3 regions of the Ruegeria sp. YTSC106 genome follow, and region 3 is predicted to be linked to each of the others. Evidence: riboswitches for the same ligand, from Rfam matches in the RefSeq annotation. Region 3 holds a riboswitch; each other region holds the start of a gene.
What was found. Region 3 has a riboswitch for cobalamin ahead of AC2FEB_RS21875 (DUF4198 domain-containing protein). Riboswitches for the same ligand answer to the same signal wherever they lie in the genome.
Positions count from the first base shown of each region.

Region 1: it holds a riboswitch for cobalamin, as region 3 does, so the genes downstream of both, AC2FEB_RS01055 (DUF1636 family protein) here and AC2FEB_RS21875 (DUF4198 domain-containing protein) in region 3, are expected to answer to the same signal.
Region 2: it holds a riboswitch for cobalamin, as region 3 does, so the genes downstream of both, AC2FEB_RS08030 (DUF1636 family protein) here and AC2FEB_RS21875 (DUF4198 domain-containing protein) in region 3, are expected to answer to the same signal.

Region 1 is NZ_JBXWMI010000001.1:235,162-245,292, reverse strand. Features, by position in the region: gene AC2FEB_RS01085 (phosphotransferase) at 1-657, shown strand, start outside; gene AC2FEB_RS01080 (GcvT family protein) at 666-3,110, shown strand; gene AC2FEB_RS01075 (inositol monophosphatase family protein) at 3,377-4,156, shown strand; gene AC2FEB_RS01070 (FecCD family ABC transporter permease) at 4,180-5,190, opposite strand; gene AC2FEB_RS01065 (ABC transporter substrate-binding protein) at 5,192-6,142, opposite strand; gene AC2FEB_RS01060 (ABC transporter ATP-binding protein) at 6,155-6,931, opposite strand; gene AC2FEB_RS01055 (DUF1636 family protein) at 6,928-7,284, opposite strand; cobalamin riboswitch at 7,383-7,577, opposite strand; gene AC2FEB_RS01050 (D-lyxose/D-mannose family sugar isomerase) at 7,682-8,347, opposite strand; gene AC2FEB_RS01045 (carbohydrate kinase family protein) at 8,364-9,290, opposite strand; gene AC2FEB_RS01040 (glucokinase) at 9,331-10,131, opposite strand, start outside.
Region 2 is NZ_JBXWMI010000004.1:291,134-301,264, reverse strand. Features, by position in the region: gene AC2FEB_RS08055 (precorrin-2 C(20)-methyltransferase) at 1-21, opposite strand, end outside; gene AC2FEB_RS08050 (precorrin-8X methylmutase) at 18-647, opposite strand; gene AC2FEB_RS08045 (ferredoxin-like domain-containing protein) at 647-1,768, opposite strand; gene cobN (cobaltochelatase subunit CobN) at 1,765-5,058, opposite strand; gene cobW (cobalamin biosynthesis protein CobW) at 5,064-6,119, opposite strand; gene AC2FEB_RS08030 (DUF1636 family protein) at 6,121-6,495, opposite strand; cobalamin riboswitch at 6,588-6,794, opposite strand; gene AC2FEB_RS08025 (SLC13 family permease) at 7,021-8,877, opposite strand.
Region 3 is NZ_JBXWMI010000025.1:11,555-21,685, forward strand. Features, by position in the region: gene AC2FEB_RS21855 (energy-coupling factor ABC transporter ATP-binding protein) at 1-579, opposite strand, end outside; gene cbiQ (cobalt ECF transporter T component CbiQ) at 576-1,355, opposite strand; gene AC2FEB_RS21865 (NikL family nickel/cobalt ECF transporter subunit) at 1,355-1,930, opposite strand; gene cbiM (cobalt transporter CbiM) at 1,927-2,538, opposite strand; gene AC2FEB_RS21875 (DUF4198 domain-containing protein) at 2,545-3,330, opposite strand; cobalamin riboswitch at 3,463-3,661, opposite strand; gene AC2FEB_RS21880 (ROK family transcriptional regulator) at 3,788-4,912, opposite strand; gene AC2FEB_RS21885 (sugar ABC transporter substrate-binding protein) at 5,167-6,186, shown strand; gene AC2FEB_RS21890 (ABC transporter permease) at 6,295-7,368, shown strand; gene AC2FEB_RS21895 (ATP-binding cassette domain-containing protein) at 7,368-8,144, shown strand; gene AC2FEB_RS21900 (nucleoside/nucleotide kinase family protein) at 8,141-8,779, shown strand; gene AC2FEB_RS21905 (aspartate/glutamate racemase family protein) at 8,826-9,542, opposite strand; gene AC2FEB_RS21910 (GntR family transcriptional regulator) at 9,539-10,131, opposite strand, start outside.

The DNA.
Region 1 (10,131 bases), on a different contig from region 3:
GCCGTGGTACATTCCTCAGGTGATCTGACAGTGCTGGAGTTCATCGAAAGCCGCACCTTGACGGAAGAAGATGTCCGCCATCCGCACATGCTGCCCCGTGTTCTGGAATTGGTCAAAACCTGTCATGTCGAAGTGCCGAAACACCTGCGCGGGCCGTCGCTGGTATTCTGGGTGTTCCACGTCATCCGGGACTATGCCGCAACACTGACCGAGAATGACAGCGCCCATGCAAAGCTAATCCCCGATCTGATCGACGCAGGCACGCTGCTGGAGCGTGAGGCAGGGCCGTATGACATCGTGTTCGGCCATAACGACCTGCTCTGTGGCAATTTTCTGGACGACGGCAATCGCCTTTGGCTGATCGACTTCGACTATGGCGGATTCAACTCGCCGCTTTTTGATCTGGGGGGGCTGGCGTCGAACAATGGCCTGTCGCCTGAACAGGAAGACTGGATGCTTGAAGCCTATTTTGAGGCCCCGATAACCTACGACCTGCGCCATCGATATGCGGCGATGAAATGCGCCTCGCTGCTGCGGGAAACCATGTGGAGCATGGTGTCCGAGATCACCTCGGATATCGACTTTGATTACGCAGCCTACACAGCTGAAAACCTGGCGCGGTTCCGCGCAGCCCTTACCGATTTCGAAAACACCTGAGGACAGACATGACCGACCTTCCTACAACAGCCAAAGCCGTCATTATCGGCGGCGGGATCATCGGCTGCTCGACCGCCTATCACCTGGCCAAGCTGGGCTGGACTGACACGGTGCTTCTGGAGCGCAAGAAACTGACTTCAGGCACCACGTTTCACGCCGCAGGGTTGGTTGGACAGTTGCGTTCGAACGCAAATATCACGCAATTGCTGGGCTATTCCGTCGATCTGTACAACAAGATCGAAGAGGAAACCGGCCTCGGTACAGGCTGGAAGATGAATGGCGGCTTGCGCCTTGCTTGCAACGAAGAGCGCTGGACCGAAGTCAAACGGCAGGCCACGACAGCTCATTCCTTTGGTCTGGACATGCAACTTCTGACCCCATCCGAGGCGCAAGAGCTTTGGCCCTTGATGGATGTCTCCGACGTGATCGGCGCGGCCTATCTGCCGACTGACGGTCAGGCCAACCCGTCAGATATCACGCAGGCATTGGCCAAGGGCGCCCGCATGGCCGGGGCGAAGATATTCGAAGACACCAAGGTCATCGATATCGAGATTGAAGATGGCAAGATTCTCGCGGTAATCACCGAACATGGTCGGATCGAGTGTGAAAAGGTGATCTGCTGCGCCGGGCAATGGACCCGCACCTTTGCCAGCCGCTTTGGCGTCAACGTTCCTCTGGTTCCGATGGAACACCAGTACATGGTGACCGAACCTTTCGACGTGCCCGGCAATCTGCCCACTCTGCGCGATCCCGACCGGCTGACCTACTACAAGGAAGAAGTCGGAGGTCTGGTCATGGGCGGGTACGAGCCGAACCCGATCCCCTGGGCCACCAAGGGGATTCCGCAAGGTTTCCACTATACCCTTCTCGACAGCAATTTCGATCATTTCGAACAACTTATGGAGCTTGCGCTGGGGCGCGTGCCTGCGCTGGAGAACACTGGCGTCAAAACGTTGACCAACGGGCCGGAAAGCTTCACGCCTGACGGCAATTTTATCATCGGCGAAGCGCCTGAGTTGAAGAATTTCTTCGTCGGCGCGGGCTTTAATGCCTTTGGCATCGCGGCTGGCGGCGGTGCAGGCATGGCGCTGGCGGAGTGGGTATTTAATGGCGAGCCGCCCTTCGATCTGTGGTCTGCTGATATTCGTCGCTTTGGCCGCCCGCATTTCGACACCGACTGGGTTCGCACCCGTACCGTTGAAGCATACGGTAAACACTACACGATGGCTTGGCCGCATGAGGAACATGACTCTGGCCGCCCCTGTCGCAAGTCGCCGCTTTACGACACGCTGAAAAAGCAAGGCGCGTGCTTTGGAGAGAAACTGGGCTGGGAACGCCCCAACTGGTACGCCGATGCATCAAAGGGCGAGACACCCAGGGATGAATACAGCTTTGGCCGCCAGAATTGGTTCAATGCCGTAGGTCGCGAACATAAAGCGGCACGCGAAGCGGCTGTGTTGTTCGATCAGACATCTTTCGCCAAATTCGCCCTTAAGGGTCCGGATGCACTGGCAGCGATGAACTGGATCTGTGCCAATGATGTGGACAAGCCGGTTGGTACCCTTGTCTATACCCAAATGTTGAACAACAAGGGCGGGATCGAGTGCGACCTGACCGTTGGGCGTGTGGCTCATGATGAGTTCTACATCGTCACCGGTACTGGCTTTGCCACTCATGACTTCGACTGGATCGACCGCAGCATTCCCGAGGGTATGAATTGCCAGCTGTTCGATATCACCTCATCGAATGCAGTTCTGTCATTGATGGGACCAAAAGCGCGTGAGATTCTTGCGGCGGTGACGCGCGATGACGTCTCGAATAACGGGTTCAAGTTTGGCGCGATCCGCACCATCGGCATCGCCGGGTGTCCGGTCAAGGCGCTGCGTGTGACCTATGTTGGTGAATTAGGTTGGGAACTGCACCTGCCCGTGGAGTATGCACAGACCGTCTATGACGCGCTGATGGAGGCTGGGCGGCTGCATGGATTGATAAATGCGGGCTACAGGGCCATTGAATCGCTGCGCCTTGAAAAAGGCTATCGCGCCTGGGGTTCGGATATCGGGCCGGATCATACGCCGTTTGAAAGTGGCTTGGGCTGGGCCGTGAAACTCCGGAAGAATATTGATTTCAAAGGGCGTGCCGCCTCTGAGGCGCAAAAAACCGGCGGCGTAAAGAAGATGCTGGCATGTTTCACGGTTGAACCCGACGTTGTTCTTCTGGGGCGTGAAACGATCTATCGGAATGGCGAAAGAGTCGGGTGGCTGACCTCGGGCGGCTATGGCTACACCGTCGGAAAGTCGATCGGCTACGGTTACATCCGAAACGCAAAGGGCGTCGATGCGGAATACGTCACATCAGGGACATATGAATTGGATGTCGCAACTCAAAGGGTTCCATGCGAAGTGACACTGCAACCGCTGTACGACCCGCAGATGAGCCGGGTGAAAATCTGACCCGAGGGTGCAAGAGCTGATCAACTGACAAACACACAGCGATCGGAACGCATAGGGAAAGCATGCTAACATGGCAAATCCGCCCCGAATGTCCGGAAGATCGTTGAATCTGGCTGTTTTCGACCTATGAGCAGTTGATAAAGTTACAGTATTGTCACACTTCACGCCAATCTGAAGACTGAACTGCATGACTTCTCATTCAGCTTTCAGGGCAATCAACCCTTCATCCGTCGGAAATCGGATGACTTCAGCCGAAAGGACCGGAAATGGTAACCCCAGATGCTTTGACTGAACACGCGATGAAGATTGCTGATATTGCATCGGAGTCCGCTATGCTTTTTTTTCGGGGTTCTTTAGGTGTTGAATTCAAGCAGGATGAAAGCCCGGTGACGCTGGCCGACAAGGCAGTTGAAGCAGAAGTACGGGCCTATCTGAATCAGCATTTCCCAGAGCATGGCATCTTTGGCGAAGAACACGGTCAGGAGGCTGGCGACGGGCGCCATATGTGGGTCATTGACCCCATTGACGGAACCCGATCGTTTCTGTCCGGCCATCCCTTGTTCGGATTCCTTTTGGCTCATCTATTGGATGGACAACCTCAGTTCGGACTGGTCGGAATGCCGGCCTTAGGTGAGACCTACTTGGGTGTAATTGGTGACGGCGCCCGCCTGAACGGGCGACCGGTACAGGTCGCGCAAACAACACGCCTGGATCAATCGGTTTTGTATGTGAATGAAGGGGACAAGATCTATCGCGACCATCCTGACCTGTTCACCCGGCTGATGACCGCAGGGCAGACGCGCCGATTTGCCTATGATTGTTACCCCCATGCCTTGCTTGCTTCGGGGCATGTCGATGCTGTCGTGGATTACGATTTGCAACCTTATGACTATCTGGCGGTCTCACCCCTTGTCACAGCCGCTGGCGGAGTGATGACCGATTGGCAGGGGCACGCTTTGACCCTCGATTCAGATGGCGCGGTCGTTTCCGCCGCAACCCCCGAATTGCATGCCGAACTGCTTGACCTCATCAATGTTGAAAAATGAAAGTGTCGCGCAATCTCTGGAAACTAGTTCCCGCGATCAGATTTGAATAAATACAAGAAGACAAAAAGTGATCCTATTGACGTTGTGACGATTCCGACGGGCAACTCCTGCGGAGCCAGAAGAAGGCGTGACAAGATATCAGAGAGAGTCAGTAGAATTGCGCCCACGAAGGCTGAGGCGACCAGCAGGTTTCGGTGCAGAGTTCCGGCGATGCCGCGTGCAATATGCGGTACCATCAACCCGACGAAGCCGATGACGCCGGCAACGGAAACGAAACTGGCCGTCGCCAACGCGGCAACGAAGAACATACTGAACCGCAGGCCCTGAACGGGAATACCCAGTGAAGAGGCTGTAAAATCTCCGGTCAGCAGTGCGTCAAGCCACCGGCTGCGATAAAGTGAATAGCTCAGGATCAGGCCCAATCCGATTAAGACAAGCGGGAACGTTTCCCATCTTGCTAGTCCCAAACCGCCAAGCATCCAGAATATCACCGAATGCGCAGCGCGATTGTCGCCAGAGAAAATCAGGTAATTGGTGATCGCGGAAAACAGAAAGGATACCGCCAAACCAGCCAGGATAAGTTTTTCAGGCGCGCTCGTGCGTAAGCCCTGAACCAGCGCCAGAACAATGCCTGATGCGATCAGACCGCCGCAAAACGCCGCCAACGGCAACGTCCAGATGCCCAATACATCACCTGTGACCGTGATCACCAGAACGGCGCCAGCAGCTGCACCAGAGGACAGACCGAACAGAAACGGATCTGCCAGATCGTTTCGCGTCGTTGTTTGCAAAACAACACCAACGACGCCCAGCCCCGCGCCAATCACGGCAGCAAACAGGGCTCGGGGCAGGCGAAGGTCGAAGACGATCCGGTGCAAAGGCGACATGTCTCCGTCCACCAGACCGGTTCCAAGAACGATGGCTGAAAAAACTTCGCGCATGGGGATAGGAGTGGTCCCGTAGACGATGGACAACAGCAAAAGGGCGGTCAGAACAACCGCCCCCAGCAAAATCAAACGGCCCAATTGGACCATATCAGTTGGTCTCCGGGTGCATGGCCTTCGCCATTTTCTCGATCGCCTCGATGTTTGCCGGGCCGGGCGTCAGTTCTTCGTAACGCAGGCCAATCCAGCGTTCGTTCTTTACCGCGTCCGTTTGTGACATCACCGGATGATCCTTCAGGAACTGAAAGGTGTCCTCTGCGCCGTTGCCGGACTGATAGTCGAGCAGCACCAGAAATTCCGGATTAGCCGCTGCCACGGCTTCCCACGACGTGCGGCCCCAGCTGGTATCCAGATCATGTGTCACGTTTTCGCCACCGGCGGCTGCGATCATTGCATCGGGAATGGCGAACTTGCCGGCAGTAAACGGAGCATCGGCCGGTCCGTCCAGCAGGAACACGCGGGGCTTTGCCAGATCGGCTGTTTTTGCTTCAATGGCGGACAGTTGGTCCTTCCAGTTGGCAACCAGCGCTTCGGCCTCGTCCTCGACCTGCATCACCATGCCCAGACGCAGAACGTCACCAAACAAAAGGTTCATGCTGGCCTCGGGGCGATCCTTGTCCAGATGCACGCAGCTTTCGGTCAGGACCATGGTCTTGATACCAAAGGGTTCCAGGGTGTCGGGCGTAACATCGCCACCGGGTTTCATGCCATAGTACCAACCGGCAAAGAACAGATCGGGCTCGACGGCCACAAGGTTTTCAATGGTCGGGTATTTGGGGGCAAGTTCTGGGATATCGCCACGCTGAGCATCAAAATCGGGGCTTGTTTTGTACCAGCCGGTAATTCCGGTAAGCCCCACGATCTTGTCCTGAAGGCCGAGCGCAAAGGCCATATCCGTCATGTTCATGTCGTGCACGACCAGACGCTCGGGCACCGTTTCAAAAACAAGCGGTTCGCCGCAGTTGTCAACCGTGACGGCCTCCGCTGCTGCGCCACTTGCCAAGCCAGTGAAAACAACCACTGGCCAGAGTTTGTGCATCATTTTTAGCTCCTGTTATGATGACAGTTTTCGTTTTCGGATGTCCAGCGCCGGGATCATGCGGCCTTCGTGCTGAAAGCACAGATAATCCACACCAAATGTGTCACGTACCCGGTCTGTGGTCAGAACTTCGCTGACAGGCCCGAACCCGGTCAGGCGCGTGGCTTTCATCAACGCCACATGGCTGGCGAATTCCGGGATCATGACCAGATCATGGACGATCATGACGACCGTTACCCCCAGGTCAGCGACCAAGGACAGCATGTGCCCCTTGGCATCCGGGTCCAGATGGTTGGTTGGTTCGTCCAGAAACAACAAAGATGGATTCTGGGCCAGTGCGCGAGCGATATGTGCGCGCTGACGTTCACCGCCCGACAGTTGGCTCATCGGTTTGTTTGCGAAATGCGACAGTTCGGTCGTCGTCAGCACCCGTTCAAGATCAGCTTTATGTTGAGCCGTCGATCGTTCCCCCTGAATCGGGATTTGTCCCAGCGCAACATAGTCTTGCAACCGCATCCGTCCATCGGGCGTTTCCTGCTGTCCGACCACAGCAATGGATCGGGCGCGTTGGCGGGCGGACAGAGTGCGAAGGCTTTTGCCTTGAATCCAAACATCACCCAACGCAATCCTTTCGATCCCGCATAGCAGTTTCAGCAGAGTGGTCTTACCGGCACCGTTCGGCCCGGCAATTGCCAGAATTGATCCTTCTTCAAGACGAAAGGACACGTCCTGCAACAGGATATCACCATTGAGAGCGTAGTACTCCAGATCCTCGGCAACCAGAAAACTCATGACGTCCCTCGGGATGGCAAAGCGGGTATTCGCGACAGGGTCTTTGTAAAGAGGGCAGGAGGACGGTTCGAGGCGCTGGTCCAGCCATCGTCGCTGTCGCCGAACTGCGTCGCGAATTCGACCAGGGCAGCCAGGTCGTGTGAAGTCTTAATGTCGCCGAACAGATACTGCGCTTTGCCTGCGGCCTGAAATCCAACGGTCATGGCCCGTTCACAACCTGCCATGCAGGCCACCATTCGGGTTTCAAAACCGTCAGGCAACTGAGCGTCCAGTGCGTCTTGCGCGGCCTCGGCAGGCATCGTCCCCTGACATGTTGAACAGATCAGAACGTAGTGATCAGAATAGCAGGCCATTGCCATCTCCGTCGTTTGCCAGATGCAGACAGAAGGCAAATACCCATATATTACGCAAACGCGCCATCAAGCCTCCTTCGGGGACGCCCCGCCCCGGGTTGGTTTACCATGCGATGGCAGGTCTCCTGACTTGCGGGTCAAGGCTCGGCCCACCTTCCCAACCCTTTCGGATCAGTGGTACAGTGGCGTCGCTCACCGCTTACAGTTGCGGGGGCAGTCACGGACTTGGCGCATCCCTGCGCCGCACCGTATTCCCATTTTCATCCCTTACGGAACCATCCGGCTCAGCTAGTCCGGCTACGCAAGACTTGTCAAGCGGCAGACGATGTGGGGTGGTGGAAGGATATGCGATAGTTGAGCCGACTATCCTGTTCACGCCAGCCCGGACCGAACGGTGTCAATAGTCCGATACAAGCAGGAAATCCGGCTCTGCATCTTCTTCGACCTTTGAGAACCGCGGGATTGGCTCTTCAAACACATTGTCCGTACGGTCGTCATTCACGGTCGAAACCTCGCCAATAAGGCAATCGCCGCGCTCCGCCCAGAAAGCGTGCCAGATGCCGGGCATCAGAGTTACACTTTGCCCCGGCTTCAGCCGCAAGTGCTCTCCGGGTTGCAAGGTTACAGGGCAGGCATCGCTGGGGACCGTCACCGGGTTGTCGCGGTCAACGCCACCGTTTGGATCCGACGCATAGATTTCCAGAATGAGGTTGCCGCCGCCCCGGTTGATGATGTCTTCTGCTTTGACGATATGCCGGTGCATCGGAGAAAGCTGATTGTCTTTCGAGATCAACAGTTTTTCCGCATAGAGCATCCCGCGCCCGGATTTCAGATCCTTCGCCTCACCATTGCGCAGAGTGAACAGAAAAAGTCCAAGTTCGTCGAAACGGCCTTGTGCGTAATCGGTTATGTCCCATCCCAGCCCGCGGTTGCGAATCGTTTCAGCCAGAGGGCTGCGCATTTGCTCTGGCGTCCAATTCGCAAAGGGTGGCAACACGGCACCGAAGGACTGAATAAACGCGTGTGCCTGAGATTTGATACGGTTGATTTCAGATCGTTTCATTGTGCCATTCTAAAGATCAAAGCTCATGCGCCCAAGGCGGTTCCGCCCCGGCTCGGGATACGGTCACTGCGGCCACATCCGCGCCCAGTTCCATAGCCGTTCGCAAGTTTTCCGCAGTCAATCCGCGCAGACCTGATTTGGTCAGATGCCCTGCACGGCTGAGACCGGTCAGGACGCCAGCGTTGAACGTGTCACCTGCGCCGATTGTGTCGACCACTTCAACGGGCTTTACAGGAACTGAGACTTCTGAACCATCTGCCAGGTAACCGTGCGCCCCGTCGCTGCCACGCGTGACGATGACAGCGGTTGGACCCGCCTGCAACAGCAGAGACGCCTTCGCGGCTTCGGATTCGTTACCCGGAATGATCCAGTCCAAGTCCTCGTCCGAAACCTTGACGATATCTGCTCGTGAGATCATGCGGTTCAAACGCGTTCTAAATCGGGTTTGATCCTTGATGAAACCCGGGCGGATATTCGGATCCAGCATCACAGCCCGGTCAGAACCGTGGCGGTCCAGGAGGGCGGCATAAGCATCTGCGGAAGGTTCACAGGCAAGGCTGATACCACCGAGATACAGAGCGGAAACCGCTGGAAGTTGATCGGGCAAGTCTTCGGGCAGCAACATCCGGCCCGCCGTGTTTTCATCAACAAAGCTGTAAGACGCGTGCCCATCAGAAAGCTGTACAAAGGCAAGCGTGGTCGGGCGGTCCGAGATAATCACATGCGTCGTGTCCACATGACTGGCTTTCAGGGCATCGATCAGTTGCTGCCCGAACATATCCGATGACAAACCTGTCAGCATTCCAACCGGCACGCCCAGACGCCCCATCGCAACAGCTGTGTTCAGAACTGCACCACCGGTATGTGGCACAAAACCCAGCGCACCCGACACGGTCGGTTCTGAGATCATATCTATCAGCGCTTCACCACAGCACAGGATCATGTCTTGGTCCTTCTTGGAATAGAGATTTCGGTTAGTCTGGTTACTGTCTCAGCGCGTTCTTGCAGAAGTTGTTTGCGCCGATGATCCCGAACTCTGCCTGTTCAGACACGTAGAGGTTCAGGGAACGGCGCAAATCGCTGAAGCGGCCGCCGCCGTTGAACGCATCCTTGAAGTTGTCACTGAAAAGCCAGCGGTTTTTCTCGGCAACGCCGCCCACAAGGAACACGCCTCCCTCTGGCATCAAGGTGACCGCCAGATCACCCATCAATGCACCCAGATGAGTGGTAAAAATCTGCGCCGTTTTTTCGGCGATGAGATCGGTGCCGCTGCGGGCATCGTTCAGAATTTCTTTCGCAGAGCGCACCTGTGCCCGCGCCTGACCGGCTGCCAATTCAACCGCCTGATACAGTACCGGTAGGCCGGTTCCACTCAGGAACATTTCTGCTTCCAGCGCCAGGCTGTCCCCAAAGAAACAGCCCGGTGCGATACGACGCGCCGCTTCAAAGATATCAACTTCTTCGCGATGGCGCGGGTACAAACCCACATGCCCGCCTTCGCCGGAAACCGTATGGTATCTGCCTTCTGAGTAAAGCAAGGCGCCAACGCCGAGCCCGGTTCCGGGGCCAACAACCAATCGCGTGCCTGCGGGCGGCGTTGCCTGTCCCTGCAAGACGGCAACATCCGACCGGGTCACCTCGGCCACCGACCATGCCGCGGCGGTAAAATCATTTATCACAAAGGTGCGCTGCGCTCCTGTTGCATTAGCCAACTCTGTCTCCGAGAGATCCAGGTTTGCGTTGGTCAGTTGAATAGTCCCATCCCTGACGGGCCCCGCGCCCGC
Region 2 (10,131 bases), on a different contig from region 3:
GTATATGGTGCCCATCTTCATTCTGCCCGGCTTGCGATGGCGTTGACGGCCGCCACTGTGATGGCGCTGCCGCCCAGACGGCCTTTGACAATGCAGGACGGCACCGGTTGGGCTTCCCAAAGCGCATCCTTGGATTCCACCGCACCGACAAAGCCTACCGGGCAGCCGATGATCGCGGCAGGGCGCGGGCAATCCGGGTCTTCCAGCATGTTCAGCAAATGAAAAAGCGCGGTGGGCGCATTGCCGATGGCGACCAGCGCGCCCTCCAGATGCGGCCGCCACAGCTCCAGCGCAGCGGCGGAACGGGTGTTGCTCATCTCGGCGGCCAGCGGGCGTACGCGTTCATCGTGCAGGGTGCAGATCACCCCGTTATCGGCGGGCAGGCGGAAGCGGGTGACGCCTTCGCTGACCATGCGCGCATCACACAGGATCGGTGCACCGTTTTCCAATGCAGTACGGGCCGTTTGCACGAAGCCGGGCGAGAAATGCACGAACTCTTCCAGTCCGACCATACCCGCGGCGTGAATCATCCGAACGGCAACCTGCTCTTCATCGGCATCAAACCGGTCCAGATCAGCCTCGGACCGGATGGTGGCAAAGCTTTCCTTGTAGATCGCTGCGCCATCGGTTTCGTATGTATAGGGCATCAGGTGAAGTCCATGGTCATGAGTGTTTGGGGGTCAAGCCCGCGCTGGCAGGGCTCATCCCCCGCGCGGCCCTGTTTGACAAGATCAAATCGTCCGTTATCGCCTACCAATGTGATGTCAGCGGGGCCCATGCGGGCGCATCCCTTGCTACAGCCTGAAACATGGAGACGTCCGGAAACACGCGAAGCCAATGCGCGGGCGATGTCGCGCGTCTCTGCCTGTGCCTGCGGGCAGAACGGTGCGCCGGGGCAGGCGTCGGTGGTCATCAACGGATCGGTTCCATCTTCGACAAACGCCGAGGCAGGTATCGCCGCCCCGCCTTCCAGCAGGATCAGCCGCCACGGTGTGACGCGCAGGGCGCAAGCACCGCTGTCCTCGATCAGATCATACAGCTTGCGCGCAGGCAGCGACCCAAAAGCCGCTCCGTACAGAGCACCCAGTTCACAGGGGCCGGGTTGAAGCTTTGCGCCAACAGAACCGGGCGCACACCCTTGCCATTCCTGCGGCAGGGCGTCGATGACACGCGCCATGCGGCGTGTCTCGGGTGTGTAGGTTTTGGAAAACCACATTGCCAGCGCAATCACGTGGTCAATGGCGTCGGTCTCGGTCACGCTCCGCCCGGTTTCGCACCCGTCGGCGCGCAGGATCAGGCCGTCTGCAACGGTTTCCAGACGAATATCCGCCGAATCCGACGCCAGCAGACGTTCGGGGCCTGTGTCGATTGCAAAGCCGAATTTTGCAGGCAGGGCCGGCAGGTCCGCAAGCCGGCCAATCAGTTCATGGGTCAACCGAGCGGTCAAATCGCCCGCCTGATAGAGCGGTGTAACCAGAATATTGCGGCGTATTTCGATGCCGGGTTCCGCATCCAGCAGGTTCAGCGCGGCAAGCTCTTTGAGCAGAGGCTGGTGGTCTTCCTCGTCCACGCCCCGCATTTGCAGATTGGCGCGATTGGTCAAATCGATCGAGCCGTTGCCAAAGCGGTCCGCCAGATCGCACAGTCCCAGAGCCTGATCGGCGTCCAGACGCGCCAGCCGGGGCCTGACCCTGACGACCAGACCGTCACCGGACATCATCGGACGATGGGCGCCGGGGCACCAGCCCTGAACAATTGGTGCACTCATCTCAATTTCTCCAAATCGGCCCGGATGGAATTCCGGCGCGTGTTCCAAAGCCCGGCCTCCAGCAGCGCGCGGAACCGGTCCTGCATGGCCTGACGAGCTTTGGGATTGGCCTCTTGCAGGAACGCGTCCACCTCTGCGTTGCCCAGCGTGGCATCGTGGTAGAGGTCAAATAGATGTGCTGCGACCGTGCCGGACAAATGCGCGAATGAGGCCATATGATCCAGCGTCGCTGCGATTTCAGCGGCTCCGCGGAAACCATGGCGTTGCATCCCGGCGATCCAGCCGGGATTGGTGGCGCGGGCATGGACGACACGGCTGATTTCTTCAGGCAAGGTGCGGGCACGAGGATTTTCCGGATTTGTGTTGTCCAGATGGTACAGCTGCGCGGTTCCGCCGGCGATCTTCTTGGCGGCGGCAAAACCCGCTTCGTGTGTGGCATAATCGTTGGCCAGAAGAAGATCGGTTTCGGTCAGGTCCTGCAAGTGGACAAAGCTGTCCGCATTTGCAACGCGTTGGGTGATACCGTCCTTGTCCTGTGATATGTGTTCGCCTTCCAATGCAAAAGAGCTGGCCTCAAGCCACGCTTCACCTGCCTGTGCACGGGCCTCGTCGGTATACACCTCGGAGAGTTCGGTCATGTTGACGCCATAGCTTCCGGGCGCAGGTCCATAGACCCGCGCCACCGGCTCCTGCCCGGCATAGGGGTTCCAGTCCGCCGCCTCATCACGCGCGGCCAATGCGCGAACCGCTTGGCCAAACAAAGCGGACAGCGTCGGGAAAACATCCCGAAACAGGCCCGACACCCGCAAGGTCACGTCCAGGCGCGGGCGGCTCAGGTCAGTGATCGGCAGAACCTCGATGCCGGAAACCCGCTCGGACCCTTTGTCCCATACAGGTTTGACGCCCAGCAGGTGCAAGGCCATGGCAAATTCCTCGCCCGCCGTGCGCATGGTGGCTGACCCCCACAGATCGACGATCAGCCCTTTTGGGTAATCGCCTTCTTCCTGAAGATGGCGTCGCACCAGTTCCTCGGCCAGTTTCACACCCTGCGCATAGGCCGCACGGGTCGGAACCGACCGCGGGTCAGTGGTGTAAAGGTTCCGCCCGGTGGGCAGAACATCTGACCGACCACGATAGGGTGAACCCGAAGGCCCGGCATCGATCCGTTTGCCCCCGAGCGCTTTGATCAGCGCGTCGCGTTCAGCGTGGGCCGACGGGGCCGGATCGAAATTGCCCGTCACCTCGGGCACGCGCCCGAAGATGTGCAGCCCGTCGCCAAACTGGCTTTCCTTGATGTCACAGACAAAGCGGTCGATACGTGTGATCGCTTCGGCGGTGCAGGTTGCCTGATCAAGGCCGAGATCGCTTTCCAAGCCAATGGCCTGCGCTTCATCACGGATATCTTCCTGCAAGCGGTCACGGCGTTTGGGGTCAAGCCCGTCGGCGTTCGAAAACTCATCCAGCAGCGATTCAAGCCGGACCATCCGATCCGGCGTGCCACTTTCCTTCATCGGGGGCGGGATGTGGCCCAGCGTGACCGCTCCAATCCGGCGCTTGGCTTGCGCGGCTTCACCGGGATCATTGACGATAAAGGGATAAATCACCGGCAGATCGCGGATCAGCGCCTCGGGCCAGCAATGAGCAGACAAAGCGACCGATTTTCCGGGCAACCATTCCAGCGTTCCATGTGCCCCGATGTGGATCAGCGCGTTCACGCCCAACCCTTTGCGCAGCCACAAATAGAAGGCGACATAGCTGTGGCGCGGGGTGCGCGAGAGGTCATGATAGTCGTCATCACGCAGCTCGGGCGTGCCGCGTTCGGGTTGCAGCGCGACCAGCGCCTTGCCGCGTCGCAGTGCGGTGAAATAAAAGACCCCATCGGCACAGGCCGGATCATCTTCGGGCGCGCCCCATGCGGTGTGCAGATCGGTGCGCAGGGTCTCGGGCAAATCCGCAAGCGCATCCAGATAATCCTCGAGCGCCCACGAAATCCGTGCGTCCAGAAGAGTGTCGGCAATCGGCTCGCCAGTCGCGATGTCATAGCCTTCTTCGCGAAGATCGGACAGCATCGCTTGGGCCGAGGCCAGCGCGTCAAGGCCAACCGCATGGGCCATCTGCCAGTCTTTGCCGGGATAAGTGGACAGGACCAGCGCGGGAATCTGATCTGCCTTGGGTTTATCGTTCAGTGCAAGCCAGCCCGAGACACGGTCGATGATCGCTTCGATCCGGTCCGGTTCGGGCCGATGTGCAAAGCGCGCGTATTCCAGATGAGGATCGCGTTTGCCGGGTTCCTTGAAAGACGCGACTCCCGCCGAGATCCGCCCATCCACCTCGGGCAGTACCACATGCATGGCCAGATCGGCGGGGGACAGCCCGCGTTCTGCTTCGGCCCACGCTTTGCGGCGCGAGGTGGCGAGAGCGACCTGAAACACAGGCACATCTGCTGCGTCCAGAGGCGATGTTCCCGACGCACCTTTGCCCGAGAAGGCAGTGGCATTGACAATTGCCGATGGTTTCAGCGCAACAACCTGTTCCCGCAACCAGTCGGCGGCCACAGGCGCCTTGAGCGACGGGGCAAACAGGCCCATCGCCTCGAATCCACGGGCCCGCAGGCTGCGGATCAGGGTGGCGATCGGGGCGGTGTCTGCCGAGGTCAGGTAAGCGCGGTAGAAGGTGACGAGGATGCGTTTAGCGTTATCTTCGAACGCGGTTTCCACCGGGATTACGCCGCGACCCGGACACCACGCGCCACATTCGGGCAAGGTCTTGGCGCCCATCACCGGACCGGCATAAAGCCCTGCCGCCAGAGCCATCTGTGCCAGTGCGGCCTGTGCCGCGACCTCGCCGCCGGTATCGCACAGATGCGCCAGCCGCCGCAGGGTCGAGACGGGCAAGGTGGAATAGTCATCCAACCGCGTATCCTCGCGCCCGTCCGCTGGGAGGACGGCCAGAGCGATGCCTTTGGCCTGCGCCAGTGCCAGAACCTGCTGCAGGCCGTAGGACCAGTAGGGCACGCCACCGATCAGACGGATCAGAATGCCCTTGGCGCCCTCGAGCGTCTGCTCGACATAGGTGTCAACGGACAGCGGGTGTTTCAAAGCTGTCAGATTGGCCAGCCGCAGGGTCGGCATTCGCCCATCCGGTCCGCCACCACGATGCCAGCCCGCCGCGAAAGCACCCAGGTCGCTGTCCGAGAAAGACAGCACCACCAGTTCTGCTGGGCTCTGGCCCAGATCGGTCGGGGTCTCGGTTTCCTCGAGCCCGTGGCTTTCGCGGAAGACGACGTGCATGGGTCTTACTCGGCAGCCTCACGCACACCCACGAGGATTTCGCGGATTTCCGCCTCTTTGATGTCGTCATGCTCGGCGATGACGACCAGACGCGAACGGCGCTCTTCGCCGGGTTCCCACGGACGGTCATACTGGTGACGTACCCGCGCACCCACGGCTTGTACCAACAGACGCATGGGCTTTCCCTGAACGGCGGCATACCCTTTGACCCGCAGGATGTTCAGCTCATTGGCGAGGCGTTCGATTTTGGCCACCAGTTGGGTCGGATCGGCTTGCTCGGGCAACTCGACGATGATGCTTTCGAAATCGTCATGCTCGTGATCATGGTGGCCGTCGTGATGCGAAGGGCGGGCGTCCATGTCATCCTCGGCGGCGGCTTCCAAACCCAACACAACGCGAACGTCCACCGCACCTTCGGCCACTTCGACCACGGGCAGGGGACGCGGCGCCTCGGCGGCGATGATCTCGCGTGCTTTTACCACGCCTTCAGGGCCGGCGAGGTCGGGCTTGGTCAGCAGGATGATGTCGGCGCAGGAGATCTGATCCTCGAACACCTCGGACAGGGGCGTTTCGTGGTCGATCGAGTCATCGGCCATGCGCTGGGCATCCACCGCTTCGACATTGGGCGCGAAGCGACCGGCGGCTACAGCCTCGGCATCGGCTAGGGCGATCACGCCATCCACGGTGATTTTCGAGCGGATGTCGGGCCAGTCAAACGCCTTCAGCAATGGTTTGGGAAGCGCCAGTCCCGAGGTTTCGATCAGGATGTGATCCGGGCGCGGTTCCAGAGCCATCAGGGCCTCGATGGTGGGAATGAAATCATCTGCCACGGTGCAGCAGATGCAGCCATTGGCCAGTTCCATGATGTTTTCCGCCGGGCAATCGGGAATGGCGCAGGATTTCAGGATGTCGCCATCGACGCCTACATCGCCGAACTCGTTGACCACGACAGCAAGGCGCTTGCCCTGCGGGTTCTGCATCAGATGACGCACCAAAGTGGTCTTGCCCGAGCCCAGAAAGCCGGTGATCACTGTGACGGGGAGTTTTTCGAGGTTCGACATGTCAGGCTCCAATCGGGGGAATGCGCGAGGCACAGTTTTTTCGGAAATGTTCGGGGCGTTCGCGCCATTTCACCAAACCATCTTCAGTGGCCAGATACTTGGTCGCACCGTCGACAATGACGTCGACATGATCTGTTTCGCTCAGGTTTTCATAGACGAATGTCCAGCGGCCCGGCCCGCCGCGCAATACGATCGAACAACCTTGATCGCAGTTTGACAGGCATTCTACGGCTTTCAGGGTGACACCGTCGGGCAGGTCAGCCTGTTCCAGGGCCTTGTGCAACAAAGCGCCCGGGCGTTGCGCGTCATCTTCGACAGGCAGGCCGCGACGGCAGGTGGTACAGACCAGCAACTCGACTGGTGTGGTCTCGGTCATGTCTCTCATCCCCCCAAATCCTCTTCGCGGGGGACGGGGTTTCATGCGGGCCACGATTGGTCACGGACCCGACACCGGAACACCCCGCCCGGTTTCAACTTCGGTTGTTGGCAGGTCTCCCGGCTTGCGGATGCCAGAGGAGGGCCTCTGTCGGATGTCCCGCCTTCCCGGCCTTTGGGCCAGTGGCATTGGGCATCCTCTCCGTTCACGGTCGCGGGGGCGGCTGCGTTTGGCGGCATGACCGTTGACGCATTCCCTTTTCATCGGCTGTCACCGACACCAACGAAAGGGACATGCGGCACCGCTGGCCTGCTTGTCAAGCGAGTCGCGCGTAACAATGATGCGGAGGAGTAGAAAGCGACCTGTGGGCGTCGATGGGCGGCATGTCGTGCGGGGTACAGCCTGAGATGAGCCCGGCGACGAACGGTATCTCTGCCAGGGTCGTACACTGTGGTGAGCGGGTGCCTGGACAGAACCTGTCACGATGGTGGGAAAAGACCGCCGAACACCCCGGATCCTCTCGCGCTAGTAAATGACGTTGATCATGAGCAGAGAGACGACCAGAAACAGCACAGTCATGATCCCGCCGGAACGCACGAAATCCATCACCTTGTATCCTGCCGGACCCATAATCAATGCGTTTACCTGATGGGTTGGGATGATGAAGCTGTTCGATGTGGAAATGGCGACGGTCAGTGCAAAAACCGATGGATTCCCACCAGCCGCTATCGCAATCGATACCGCCAAAGGCACCAGCAGGACAGTGGCCCCGACATTTGACATGACCAGAGAAAAAGCAGTCGCCAGAACAGCGATTCCGGTTTGCAGCGACCAGAGCGGCCAGCCGTCCAGAATTATCATGATCTGCTGGGCGATCCACGCAGCCGTGCCTGTGTTCTGTACAGCTTGTCCCAAAGGTATGAGGCAGGCGAGCAGGAATACGGTGTTCCACCCGACCGCGCGGTATGCCTCATCCACGCTGAGCACACGGGTCAACATCATGCCTACCGCTCCGGTAAGAAGGCAGAGCGAAAGCCGGACGTCCGTGAACAGGATCAATGACAGCGAAATGGCGAAAAATGCCAGGGCCCAGCCGACTTTTTGCGGCCTCAGTTCGTCCTGGGGGAAGTCCGTTGTCACAACGACGAAGTCCGGGTCGCGCTTGATCCGCATCAGGTTGTCCCATCTGGTATGCGCCACGAGCATGTCACCGGCCTGAAACTTTTCGAGCCCGATCTGAGTGGATTCGTGATCCTCGGTCTCGACATGGCTCAGCGTCTCTTCGCCGCGGTGAATGGCCAGCAGCGACATGCCATAGGTCTTGCGGAACAAAAGCTCGCGGGGGCATTTGCCGATCAGCTTGCTGTCTGGCGTGACGACCACCTCGGCCACGCCTGCATTGGTGGGGGCGAACTCTTCGACAAAAATGTCCAAATCCGGAAGAACGGTAAGCCCGTATTTCTTGGCGAACGTCTCGACCTCCCAACGGCGGCCGACGATGGCCAGCCGACACGGGGCCGCAATTTCGGCTGTCAAAACCTGAACCATCGAGGTTTTGCCGCGATAGAAGGTGGAAATGATGTACAGGTGGTTTTCGTGGTTGATGTCGGCCAGAATCTCTCCGACCAAGGGGCTGTCCTCGGGCACTACGACTTCGAACACGTCGGCTTTGAGGCCATAGACCCTTTGCAGGTATTCCTGTGTCCCTTGTCCGGTGCCCGTATTGTCAGGCCCTTCAGCCACGGGCAAAACCCAGCGTCCCAACAGCAAAAAGTAACCAATTCCCGTCAGGATCAGAACTGCACCGATCGGTGTGACCGAGAACAGGCTGAAGGGCTCCATTTTCTGAGAGGCCGGCAAACTGTCATTTGCCGTCAGGATCAGATCGTTCAGCAGGATAAGTGGAGACGACCCGACCATCGTCATTGTGCCACCCAAAATGGCGCAGAATCCCATCGGCATCAGCAGGCGTGACAGCGGTATACCTGACCGCGAAGAAATACGGCTGACAACGGGAAGAAACAGAGCAGCGGCGCCGACATTCTGCATGAACGAAGAAATGACGCCAACGGTTCCTGAGATGATTGGAACAACCCTGCCTTCCGATTTGCCACCATATTTGAGGATAACGGCAGCAACCTTGTTCATGATCCCCGTCTTGTCCAGACCAGCACCGACGATCATTACCGCAATGATCGAGATGACGGCATTGGATGCGAAGCCGTCGAACAGAAGGGTTACATCCGCCAGATTTCCCAGCCCGGGCGCGTAGCTGAGCAAGCCTATGAGAACCAGAACCAATATGGCGGAAAGGTCGATCCTGATGATCTCGGAGACGAACAAAAAAACGGTGAAAGCCAGAAGGGTACAAACGACCCCCATCTCAAAGGTAAAGGCAATGTGTTCCACAATACGTCCAGAACTTTTTCTTTGTTAGATTCCTAGTTCATCCTTCTCGCCTTGTCATGAAGTTTCGTTTTTCACTCACTTCGAGACATAATATTTCTCCAAGAATGGCGGTTTGAGTAATGGTAAAAACCTCGTTTGACGAACACCAAACCCTGTGGTCGTGGTGTCCCGCACGCGGTTCAGCGCGTCGAACGTTTAAGCGGGCGGTATGCATGGGTCCGACGGTTCAACACAAACGGAATGCTGGCAAAAGTTCTGTTGGAAAACTAAGAACTGGCTGGTTGAACAGCGCCCTCAAATGCAGGTGAACGCAAATTGCAACAGTTTGATCCAACCAGCGACACGACCCGTAACACACTTGCCCCATTTAGTCTGGGCAGTCCCATGACCAGACTAAGTCCCCGCGTTGCCTATCATCCCAGATTAGGGCGGCGCGGGGAATTTTGATCCAAAGTGCAATTAACGCCGTACACAATTTACCCCTAACTGTCTGCCCGCGTTGTTCACTTGGTTTCCCTCCGAACAACGCGGGTTTTTTGGGGGATGAGGGGGTAACGAGTGACCGCCCCGCCATAGTGCGGGGCTTTTTCTTGGTTAGACATGACACGAAATTCTATCATATTGTGACTAAACGACATTGCGGCACGGGTTTCGTCATGGACAACACTGTACTCTATTTTTTGGTTGGCATCTTTGTCGTCGGGCTACTGACGATGGGTTACTACTCAAGGGGCAGCGGTGCTTTAATCTCAATTGTGATTGTGGTCGGCGTTATAGGTGCAATAATAGCTTACCTGAGCGGCTATTTCGGTGAACTGCCACAGTAGGTGCATGCATCCGGTTGAGAGGCAATGGATGATGTGACTGATTGAATTTGGTCCAAGACGACGATTATGTTGGCAAGAAAAGAACCAGCTTCGCAGTTCCTGTGAGTGAGTTTTGCGAAGCTGGCTAATCCCAACGGCACTGGGATGGTGGCCGCAGGAGGGGTTCGCATAGGACTATGCAACTTGTATCTACCACGAAATGACCGACACCGATAAGCGGGCATAAGAATAGGGGACTATCCAAAAGTATAGCTAATTGTGACCGACTGGCCCGCGTAGTTCCGGTTCGGTCGGCAAAGCGTGGTCTGGTGGTTCAATGCCGTGCTGAATCAGCCACTCAAAGACAGCGACCTAATCGTCTTGTAGCGACGGTTTGCTGCGATACTCGCGCAAACATTCC
Region 3 (10,131 bases):
ATGACTGACCAGCAGAACCGCCTGTGGCAACGCTCGCAGGATTTCCAGCAAGCGCGCTTCGTTTTTCGTATCCAGCGCATTCGTCGGTTCGTCCAGCAACAGAACTTCGGGATCCATCGCCAGAACTGTCGCCAGTGTCACCAGCCGTTTTTCGCCGCCTGACAATTTGTGCGTGATGCGGTTCTTTAAGTGCATCAAGTCCAGATCGCCAAGCACTTTATCGACAATGGCAAGCGCTTCGTCGCGTGTCTTGCCCAGATTGAGCGGCCCAAAGGCGATGTCTTCGGCGACGGTCGGACAGAACAGTTGATCGTCCGCATCCTGAAATACAAGCCCCACCCGGCGGCGCACTTCGTGGAAATCCGCCTCCTCCACGCGTTGCTGACCAAAAACGGTGACGGTGCCAGAACTCGGGCGCTGCAACCCAAGTATGATGCGCAGGAGCGTCGATTTTCCCGCACCGTTCGGACCAGTCAGAGACAGGCGCTGCCCGGCATTCAGGCTCAGGCTTGCCCCGTCGAGGACGGGTGGCTGGCCGGGGTAGGAAAAACAGATGTCTTCTAGCGCGATCAGTGTCATACGAATTCCAGAATGATCAGACCCAGGCAGAGACCGCTGAATCCAGCAGCAAACACAATGTCTCTGCGGGTCAGGTCAAATTCCTGAAGCAACGGCATACGTCCGGAAAACCCCCGGCACTTCATCGCGGCCAGAATGCGTTCCGATCTTTCGATCGCGCGCACGAGCATCATGCCCACCAGGTAACCAAAGCTGCGATATGTGTGCCAGTTGGTCGCTGGCCGAAAACCGCGCACCTTCATGGCGGCGCGCAAGCGCAGATACTCTTCCCGCAACACCTCGATATACCGAATTGTAAACATCAGAAGGTAAACCAGCTTTTCAGGGCAACGCAGACGATGCAAGGCGTGACCCAGAGTGACCGGCTCCATCGTGCCAACCAACACCAGCAGGGACAGGATCACGGCATTGGCGGTCAAAGAAATCTGGACCGCTTTCCAGAAGCCTTGCCAGCTTGCCGGGTACCCCCAAAGCGTGAACATCAGATCTCCGGGCATGGAAAAGGGCAGCAGGATCAGCATAAACAGGATGAATCCATCCATCATGGCCATTCGCTTCAACGTCTTTCGCCACGGCAAGCGTGAAATCATCAAAAGCGAAAGAGACACGGTCAACGCCGCGCAAAGCGCAATGAGGGCTGACAGCGCCACGGTAACGACTGCAAAAGCAACTGCCATGACGATCCGCATCCGGGGATCCAGCAGGTTGATCAGACCTTCAGGCCCGTCACCGGCTTCGGCCAGTGTTTTCTCTTGGTGCCCCAGGACGTGTGCCATCAGGCCGCCAGCCTGCGGCGCGCCGCCATGTAAAAGCCCAGACCGAACAGACCAACGATGTACCCGATCCCGCCAAGGATGGTTTGCAGGTCATTCTGTTCGCGATAGGCCGCGATCTCGCGCCTGAGCGGGCGCAACTCGTCACGAACGGCCTTTGCGATAACCTGTCGTTCCTCTTGGCCTAGTGAAGTCGCGGAACCGACAGTCTGGGCCATGGTCGCCGAAGTTGCGCTGTCCGCTTTTTCTGCGACAACACCCATAATCTGCGCGACGTCCTCTGCAGGCATAGTAACCTGGGCCACGTGCCCGGCGCCCAGGTCAGCAAAGAATGTATGCGCCACGGCTGAGTTCGGAGTGTAGATAAAAAACCCGTCTGCATCCGTCACCGTGCGACCCAGCTCTGCCCCATCCGGGCCAGTAACAATGACTTCGGTATCGCTTGCCATATCGCCGCTGGAAAAACCGATCTCACCCTCTATGGCATCACCGGACACAAAAACACCGGCTATGACTTTATGCGCCAGCGCAGGCAAAGGCGCACAGCACAAAGCCAGTGTGATAACCAGATGCTTCATGTGGTCGCTCCTCTGACAAACAGCTCGGGCTTGACTTTGCGCGCCAGCAAAACGGCGAACCCGGTCAAAATCGCTTCGATGGCCATGACAGGTATATGTGCAAAGAAAACAAGCTTGGCAGCGGGCAGGAACTCATCCCCCGACAGTGCCAGTGAAGTCGCGACCATGCCGGTCGTCGCCGCAATGGCAAATGCGCCGCCCAAGCCACCCCAGATCGCACCCTGCAAAGGCGTCCCACGCGCGATCAGACGACCAAACAACAATCCGGCCACCACCGCGGGCAAAGCGATATTGACGGTGTTGATCCCCAACACCGTCAATCCGCCAAAGCCGAAAAAGACCGCCTGCAGCAAAAGCCCGACGAACAAAGCCGGGAATGCGGCCCAGCCAAGCAGCAGTCCAGCCATGCCATTGAGGATCAAATGTACCGATGACGGACCAATGGGTACGTGGATCAACGATGCCACGAAGAAACTGGCTGACAACACTCCGGCAGTGGGGATGCGGTCAAGATCCAGTGACCTGAGGCCCATGGCAATCCCACCCGCAGCGGCGACGGCACCGCCGACCACGACCGGGTTGGAAAGGGCTCCGTCGACGATGTGCATTTGGGTCTACTCCAGATCCCAGGCGCGGATCCAGATGACCGCATCCTGACTAAGTTCTTTACCCTCATGTTCGGTCACTGGACCTGAACCTAGTGCTGCGAAACCCCAGTAACCGGCTTTTGGAACGCCAAACGAAAAGTACCCGTTGTCGTCCGATATGGCGACCACGGCACCACCCGGCATTGGTGACACCTTCGGTGTCGAAGCGGCCGAGCTCTCCATGCCAGGTTCGGCGGCCATGTACTCGATCTCGATCTCAGCACCTGCAACCGGCTGACCATCAGCCATCACACGGCCCGTGAAGGTCGAACCCGCGATGATGTTGGTCGGCTTGTTAAGCGGTATGATCTCGGTCAGCAGACCCACAGGGTTCATCCAGTCGGTCGGCAATGCGTTGCGGTTCAGGAACGCTTTGGTGAACTGCTGGATATAGATGTCTTCGGCTTCCTCATAATAAGGTTGAGGAACCGTCACCAGCACGTAATCGCCCGAACGTTTGACAGGAACACTGCCTTTGAACGCCGCCCCCTCGTTTTCTCCACCGGTGAAGCGGACAGGTTCCAGCGTATCAAGTAAATCAGTTTTTTTGCCGTTGTGGATCACATAGAATTCCTGCGGCTTTTCCATATCCATGACATGACCGTTCTCGAACGGATGCCAGAAGATCAGCTTGACCGGCACATCGCCGGGTTTCTCGATCATGGTGTCGATGGTGTATTCCAAAAGGAAATGCGCATTTGCCATGGCAGGAAGTGCCATCGCGGCAGCGGCTGCACTGAGCAGCTTTTTCATGAACAGTCGTCCTTGTCCCGTCGCGCCAATCCCGGTGCGAAATTCACTTTGACTGCGGGACATCCAACGCCAAATTGCCCTTTCAGGCATCCTGGTCCGACGCACATCCCGTCGCCGATGAGGAGCGCCCCTTATGGGGGCACATGCCCGGCAGGTATCCTGACTTGCGGGTCAAAGCGTCGGACTGGCCTTCCCGGGAAAACCCCAGTGGCGTTTCAGCCCTGCTCGCCGCTTACAGTTGCGGGTGCAGTTGCGGAATTGGGCCTGAGCCCGCACCGCATTCCCTATTGATTCCAGAGCGCACCCCGGAACCGGACATGTCCAGCGGCTTGCCAGACAATCCCAGTCTCCGTCAACGATCAATTGTGATGGCGGTCGAAAAAGTTATGAACCTGGGAAGTCTGGTGTGGTTTGACGTGCTTCGGTAAGCATCAGTGGAAGAAGGGGAAATACACTTCTAGGCTTCTGAAAGATACCTTTCCGACAACGGCAAGCTTGCTGCGCCCAGCGAGCGCGCATCCGGGCCCACGGCCCCCGCCACCACCAAAGGGCGCTCAAGACCGGTCAGGTTAACCTCGGACAGTTTGTTTTCGACCAATTCAACCAAATGCGCCTTGATGTCCGGCGGCATCCAGCCGTCAATCTTTACGCACTCAAAGTCGATTAGACTGCATGATGATACAATCGCATAGGCAATCCCGCTCGCGGTCTTATTCAACCAGTTCTCCAGTTGAGCTTTTGGCACATCCCAATGCTCGGTCGATTCCCATAAAGAATGCGAGGTTGCCCCTGCTGTCGTGATTGCACGCTCGAGCACATAAAGGCTGGCCACGTCAATCAGCGGCTTCACACCGCCAGCGTCATCAGGAACAGGCAAAGGACCGAGCGCGCCTGCATTTCCCCGACCAGAAAAGATCGAGCCATTGAGGACCACCCCGCCGCCAATGAAGAAGCCGACGTAGAAATACAAAAAATCTCTTGGCCCGTCAGCCGGGCCAAAAACCAATTCCGCACCACAGGCCGCTGTCGCGTCATTTTGAAGGAAAATTGGCATATTGCAGCTGAGAGCCAGGTCCGCTTTTAAGTCCGACGCGCGCCACGGGTCCATTTTTTCCTGAGGAACCTGCAAAGCCTTCGCCCAGTCCCACAAGTAAAAGGGCATAGCTATTCCGAGCCCCGCGATCCTGCTTTTGGACTCAGGTGACATGGACGTCATCACTTTCCCAAGGCACTCCCTGGAAAAATCCAAAGTGGCATTCGGCGTTGGATAGTCATAGGTTTGCCTCTCTCGTTGCCGCACATTTCCGACAAAGTCAGTCAAAACCAGTTCGGCACTGCGGCGCCCGACTTTAAGCCCAAAGAAGAACGCACCATCCGGATTAAGGCGCATGGGAACAGAAGGCTGCCCGACTTTCCCGCGAACCGGTTCACCGCGCAGAAGCAACCCATCCTTTTCCAATAGACGCATAATGACGGAAACCGTTTGTGCCGACAGTCCCGTCATGCGCGCGATTTCGGACTTCGCAAGGGCCTGATGGCGCCGGACAAGAGATAACACAAGGCGTTCGTTTCGGGCCCGCATGCCGCTTTGGTTCGTTCCGCGCACCTCTGACCCGTGCGAGCCAATCGAGTTTGTCTGAGATGAATATTCAGGCACGACCACCCCTTTCTTGCTTGAGAATGAGAAAGCCGACCCGCCCTGTCAATAATAAATAAGAGTGAGTTATTTATTGACTCAATATTTGATTCTTGTGATGGTTTCTCATGGGATCAGGTTATTTTTGCCTGATCGCTCTCGTGCCCTCATGGGCATTAGAAAAACTGGGAGGATTATCGATGAAACTTGCAAGACTTGCGGGCGCGACAGCGCTGGCAGCTGCTGCCATGGCTGGCAGTGCAATGGCGGAAGGTGAAACTGTTTGCCTGATCACCAAAACGGACACCAACCCGTTCTTTGTCAAAATGAAGGAGGGCGCGACAGCGAAGGCGGAAGAGCTGGGAATGACGCTGAAAGCCTTTGCGGGCAAGGTCGACGGTGACCATGAAACGCAGGTGCAAGCCATTGAGACCTGCATTCTGGACGGCGCCAAAGGCATTCTGCTGACGGCCTCGGACACATCATCCATCGTTCCGGCTGTGAAGCAGGCGCGGGATGCAGGGGTTCTGGTAATCGCTCTGGATACGCCGCTGGAACCCATTGACTCGGCTGACGCAACGTTCGCCACGGACAATTTCCTTGCCGGGCTGTTGATTGGACAATGGGCCAAAGCCACGCTGGGCGACGCCGCCAACGACGCCAAAATCGCGACACTGGATCTTGCCGTCAGCCAGCCGACAGTGGATGTGCTGCGCAATCAGGGCTTCCTTCAGGGCTTCGGTGTTGATCTGGCAGACCCGAACGTGATCGGCGATGAAGATGACCCCCGTCTGGTCGGGAGTGATGTCACTGCCGGCAACGAAGAAGGAGGTCGCCGCGCGATGGAAAACCTACTGGCCAAGGATCCGACGATCAACGTTGTTCACACCATCAACGAACCTGCGGCGGCAGGCGCTTATGAAGCGCTCAAAGCCATCGGACGTGAAAATGACGTACTCATCGTTTCCGTGGACGGAGGCTGCCCGGGCGTCCAAAACGTTGCTGATGGTGTTATCGGCGCAACGTCGCAGCAATACCCGCTGTTGATGGCATCACTGGGGGTTGAGGCCGTCAAGAAATGGGCGGACGAAGGTGTAAAACCTGAAAACACACCCGGTAAGGATTTCTTTGACACCGGCGTGGCGCTTGTAACGGACAAGGCCGCTGATGGCGTCGAGTCAATCTCGGTCAAAGAAGGCATGGACCTCTGCTGGGGTTGACCTGATCACCCGGAGGGCCGCAGAGGGCGGCCTTCCGCTTTTCAAGCCACCCATTCGCCCGAAAACTTGCTAGAGTCGTCAGTGACCTGACGCTTTGGGGGAACCTTTATGTCCGATACTTCACGACGATCAGACGACTTCGAAGCCGCTGCACAAGGCAGCCCGGAACAGATTGCCGAATTTGACGATCACCACCGCGGGTTTGTCGGAACGGTTCAGCATTTTCTGCATGTGAACCCCTCTCTGGTGCCGTTGATCGTTCTTGTGGCTGCCATCGTCATTTTCGGTGTATTGTTGGGCTCCAAGTTTTTCTCGCCATTTGCGCTGACCCTGATCCTGCAGCAGGTTCAGATTGTCGGGATCGTGGCTGCGGCGCAAAGCCTTGTCATCCTGACGGCAGGTATCGATCTTAGCGTCGGGGCAATCATGGTAATGTCGTCGGTTGTGATGGGTCAGTTCACCTTCCGGTATGGGCTGCCGCCATCGGTCTCGATCATTTGCGGCCTTTTCGTTGGCACAGCAATCGGCGCGGTGAACGGTTATCTTGTCAGCCGCATCAAACTGCCGCCGTTCATCGTGACGCTTGGAATGTGGCAAATCGTTCTCGCGGCAAATTTCCTCTATTCTCAGAACGAAACCATCCGGTCACAGGAGATCGAGGAACATGCCAGCATCCTGCAACTGTTCGGTGCCAAGTTTAACATCGGCGGGGCTGTATTCACCGTCGGCGTGATCTTCATGCTGGTGCTTATCCTCGTGCTTTCCTACGCGCTTCGTCATACCGCCTGGGGAAGGCATGTCTATGCGGTCGGTGATGATCCGGAAGCCGCCGAGCTGTCCGGTGTCAATGTGCATCGCACGCTGATGTCAGTTTACATGCTGTCCGGGCTGATCTGCGCTTTCGCGGGCTGGGCCCTGATTGGTCGCATTGGGTCCGTGTCTCCGACGTCAGGACAGTTGGCAAACATTGAAAGCATAACGGCGGTCGTGATCGGGGGTATATCCTTGTTCGGTGGTCGCGGGTCCATTCTCGGGTCGCTGTTCGGAGCGTTGATCGTCGGCGTCTTCACACTTGGGCTTCGATTGCTGGGCGCTGATGCGCAATGGACGTTCCTGTTGATCGGCATCCTTATCATCGCAGCGGTCGCGGTCGACCAGTGGATCAGAAAGGTGGCAGCCTGATGGAACCTATTCTCAAAGGACGGAACCTTGTGAAGCGCTACGGCAAGGTAACGGCGCTGGATCAGTGCGATTTCGACCTGATGCCGGGCGAAATACTGGCCGTGATCGGCGACAACGGCGCAGGCAAATCAACACTGATCAAGGCGGTATCAGGCGCGGTGGTGCCGGATGAAGGTGAGGTTTGGCTGGAAGGCCAGAAAGTGAACTTTCATTCCCCGATTGACGCGCGCGAAGCCGGTATCGAAACGGTCTACCAGACGCTTGCTATGTCCCCCGCCCTGTCGATTGCGGACAACATCTTCATGGGGCGCGAAATCCGGCGCAAAGGGCCGTTGGGATCATGGTTCCGAATGCTCGACCGTCCGGCGATGGAGAAATTCGCCCGCGACAAATTGAGCGAACTGGGCCTGATGACAATCCAGAATATCAATCAAGCCGTTGAAACTCTGTCCGGGGGTCAGCGCCAGGGTGTTGCCGTGGCGCGGGCCGCGGCGTTCGGCTCGAAGGTCATCATCTTGGACGAGCCAACGGCCGCACTGGGTGTGAAGGAAAGCCGTCGCGTTCTTGAACTGATCCTGGACGTGAAATCGCGTGGCATTCCGATCATCCTGATCAGCCACAATATGCCACATGTTTTTGAGGTCGCCGATCGAATTCACGTGCATCGGCTTGGCAAACGCCTGTGCGTCGTTGATCCCAAGGATTACACGATGTCCGACGCAGTGGCGTTCATGACCGGTGCCAAGGAACCGCCCGCCGAGGATCAGGCCGCGTGACTGGCAAACTTGCCACCCCCAAGGCGCTAGCAAGCAGAATCGCGGATGCCGTTCAAGCTTTGCCGCCGCTGCAAGACCGGCATCTTGTCGCGATAGCCGGGCCACCGGGATCGGGGAAAACGACTGCGGCCAGCCTTGCGACCACAGAGCTCAATCTACGCGGCGTCGCAACCGGCCTGGTTTCCATGGACGGCTTCCATTATGACAACGTGATCTTGAAGGATCGCGGCTTACTGAACTGCAAAGGATCCCCCGAAACCTTTGACCTTGCCGGCTTTCATGCATTGCTTGGTCGATTGCGTACGGAAGGAGAAGTCGCAGTACCCGAGTTTGTCCGAAATCTCGATCTGGCTATTGCTGCGCGGTCTATGATCACAGCGGATCAGCGCGTTGTTCTGGTTGAAGGCAATTACCTTCTCTTGAATGAACCGGGTTGGTCGGAACTTCACCAACTGTGGACATTCAAGGTATTCTTGGACACCGATTTGAAAACACTTGAAACCCGCCTGACCAAAAGATGGATCGGCCACGGTTTGGACAAAAAAGCCGCCAAGGACCGTGCGCAGTCCAACGATCTGCCGAATGCGGAACGTGTAATCCGAAATTCGGTATCCGGCGATCTGGCCCTGACTTGAGTTTTCCCTGCGGCCAACAAAATCCGTCTTGATGGAAGGCCAGAGGTCAGATCCGGTATACCGGCGGAACAAGACCGGCCTGGAACCAAGTCACGAAAGACACAATTGAAAACACCGGCAGCCCGGTCGCCCGCTGAATATCCGGCGCATAGGGGCACATATTCGTGCACTCCAGAACTATCGCCCCAAGATCGGGGTGTTCCGAGGCCAACGCGATTGCGGCCTCAACATTGTCTTCCCGGGCCTTCTGAACATTCAGACGCGATTCATTGCCAAGAATTGCACGGGTGAACTCTCGCCCACCCTCGGTTGTGCCTATTGGCGTATCCAAGGGGACATCGGCGGCACGCAAGTGGTCTTCGGTCAACGTAGACGCCGAAATGGTCAGTACACCGGCCCGTTTTCCCGTAGGAAGAATGCGGTTCACCAATTCGACCTGCATCAAGGACGAGGTGACGACGGGAACCGGAACAGCCTCGGCCAGTTCCTTTTGAAACAGGGACAAGAACCCGCAATTGGTTGTTATGCCATCCGCGCCGTCTTTGACCAGCTCTTGCGCGGCGTCGATGAAGACCTCGAGCATACCTTCGGCCCGATGCCGAACAACCCGGTCCGGCGAGGCATCCCGGACGACGCGGTACAGCACCGGAAACGGCCAGGTCTGAGCATTGCCCATGTCGCCGGGAATTCTTGGGAATTGCGCGTCCAGCATGAGGATTCCCACCGATGCGCCATAAATGGATTTGCCGCCCTGGACGATCAATTCTGCGCCTCCTCGATAATGCGGGTCGAAATGTCTTCGGCCCCCTCCATGTAGATGCTGGTAATCCCGTGACGCACAGCGTCCTGCACCTGATCCATTCGTTTCGTGATATGAGCCGCCAGAACCCGTGCCGCCTCATCTGCATCCCGATCCAGCAGAGCTTGCATGACGTGTTTATGTTCGTCCTTGGACTTCTGCACCCGGTCCATGCTCATGGAAATCCAGCGGATATAGCGGATACGCTCGTTGATCCGTGTCAGAGTTTGCAACAACTCCATGTTCCCCGACAGTTTTGCAATCCCCAGATGGAACGCTTCGTCCCGGGTCACTGCCTCTTCGATCGTCAGGCCGGTGATGCCGATGCCCGTTTCATAAAGTTCATCACGCAGCATTTGCAAGTCTGCATCCGTCGCCTTGGCGCAGGCTGATCGGGCCGCCGCGGATTCGATGATCTGCCGCAGCTCGAAAAGGTCGAACACGCTTTGCGTATCCAAGGGACGACAAAAGAACCCTTGCCCCGGGCGGAAATCGAACAGCCGTTCGGCGACCAGACGATTCAACGCTTCACGCAACGGCGTACGGCTGACGC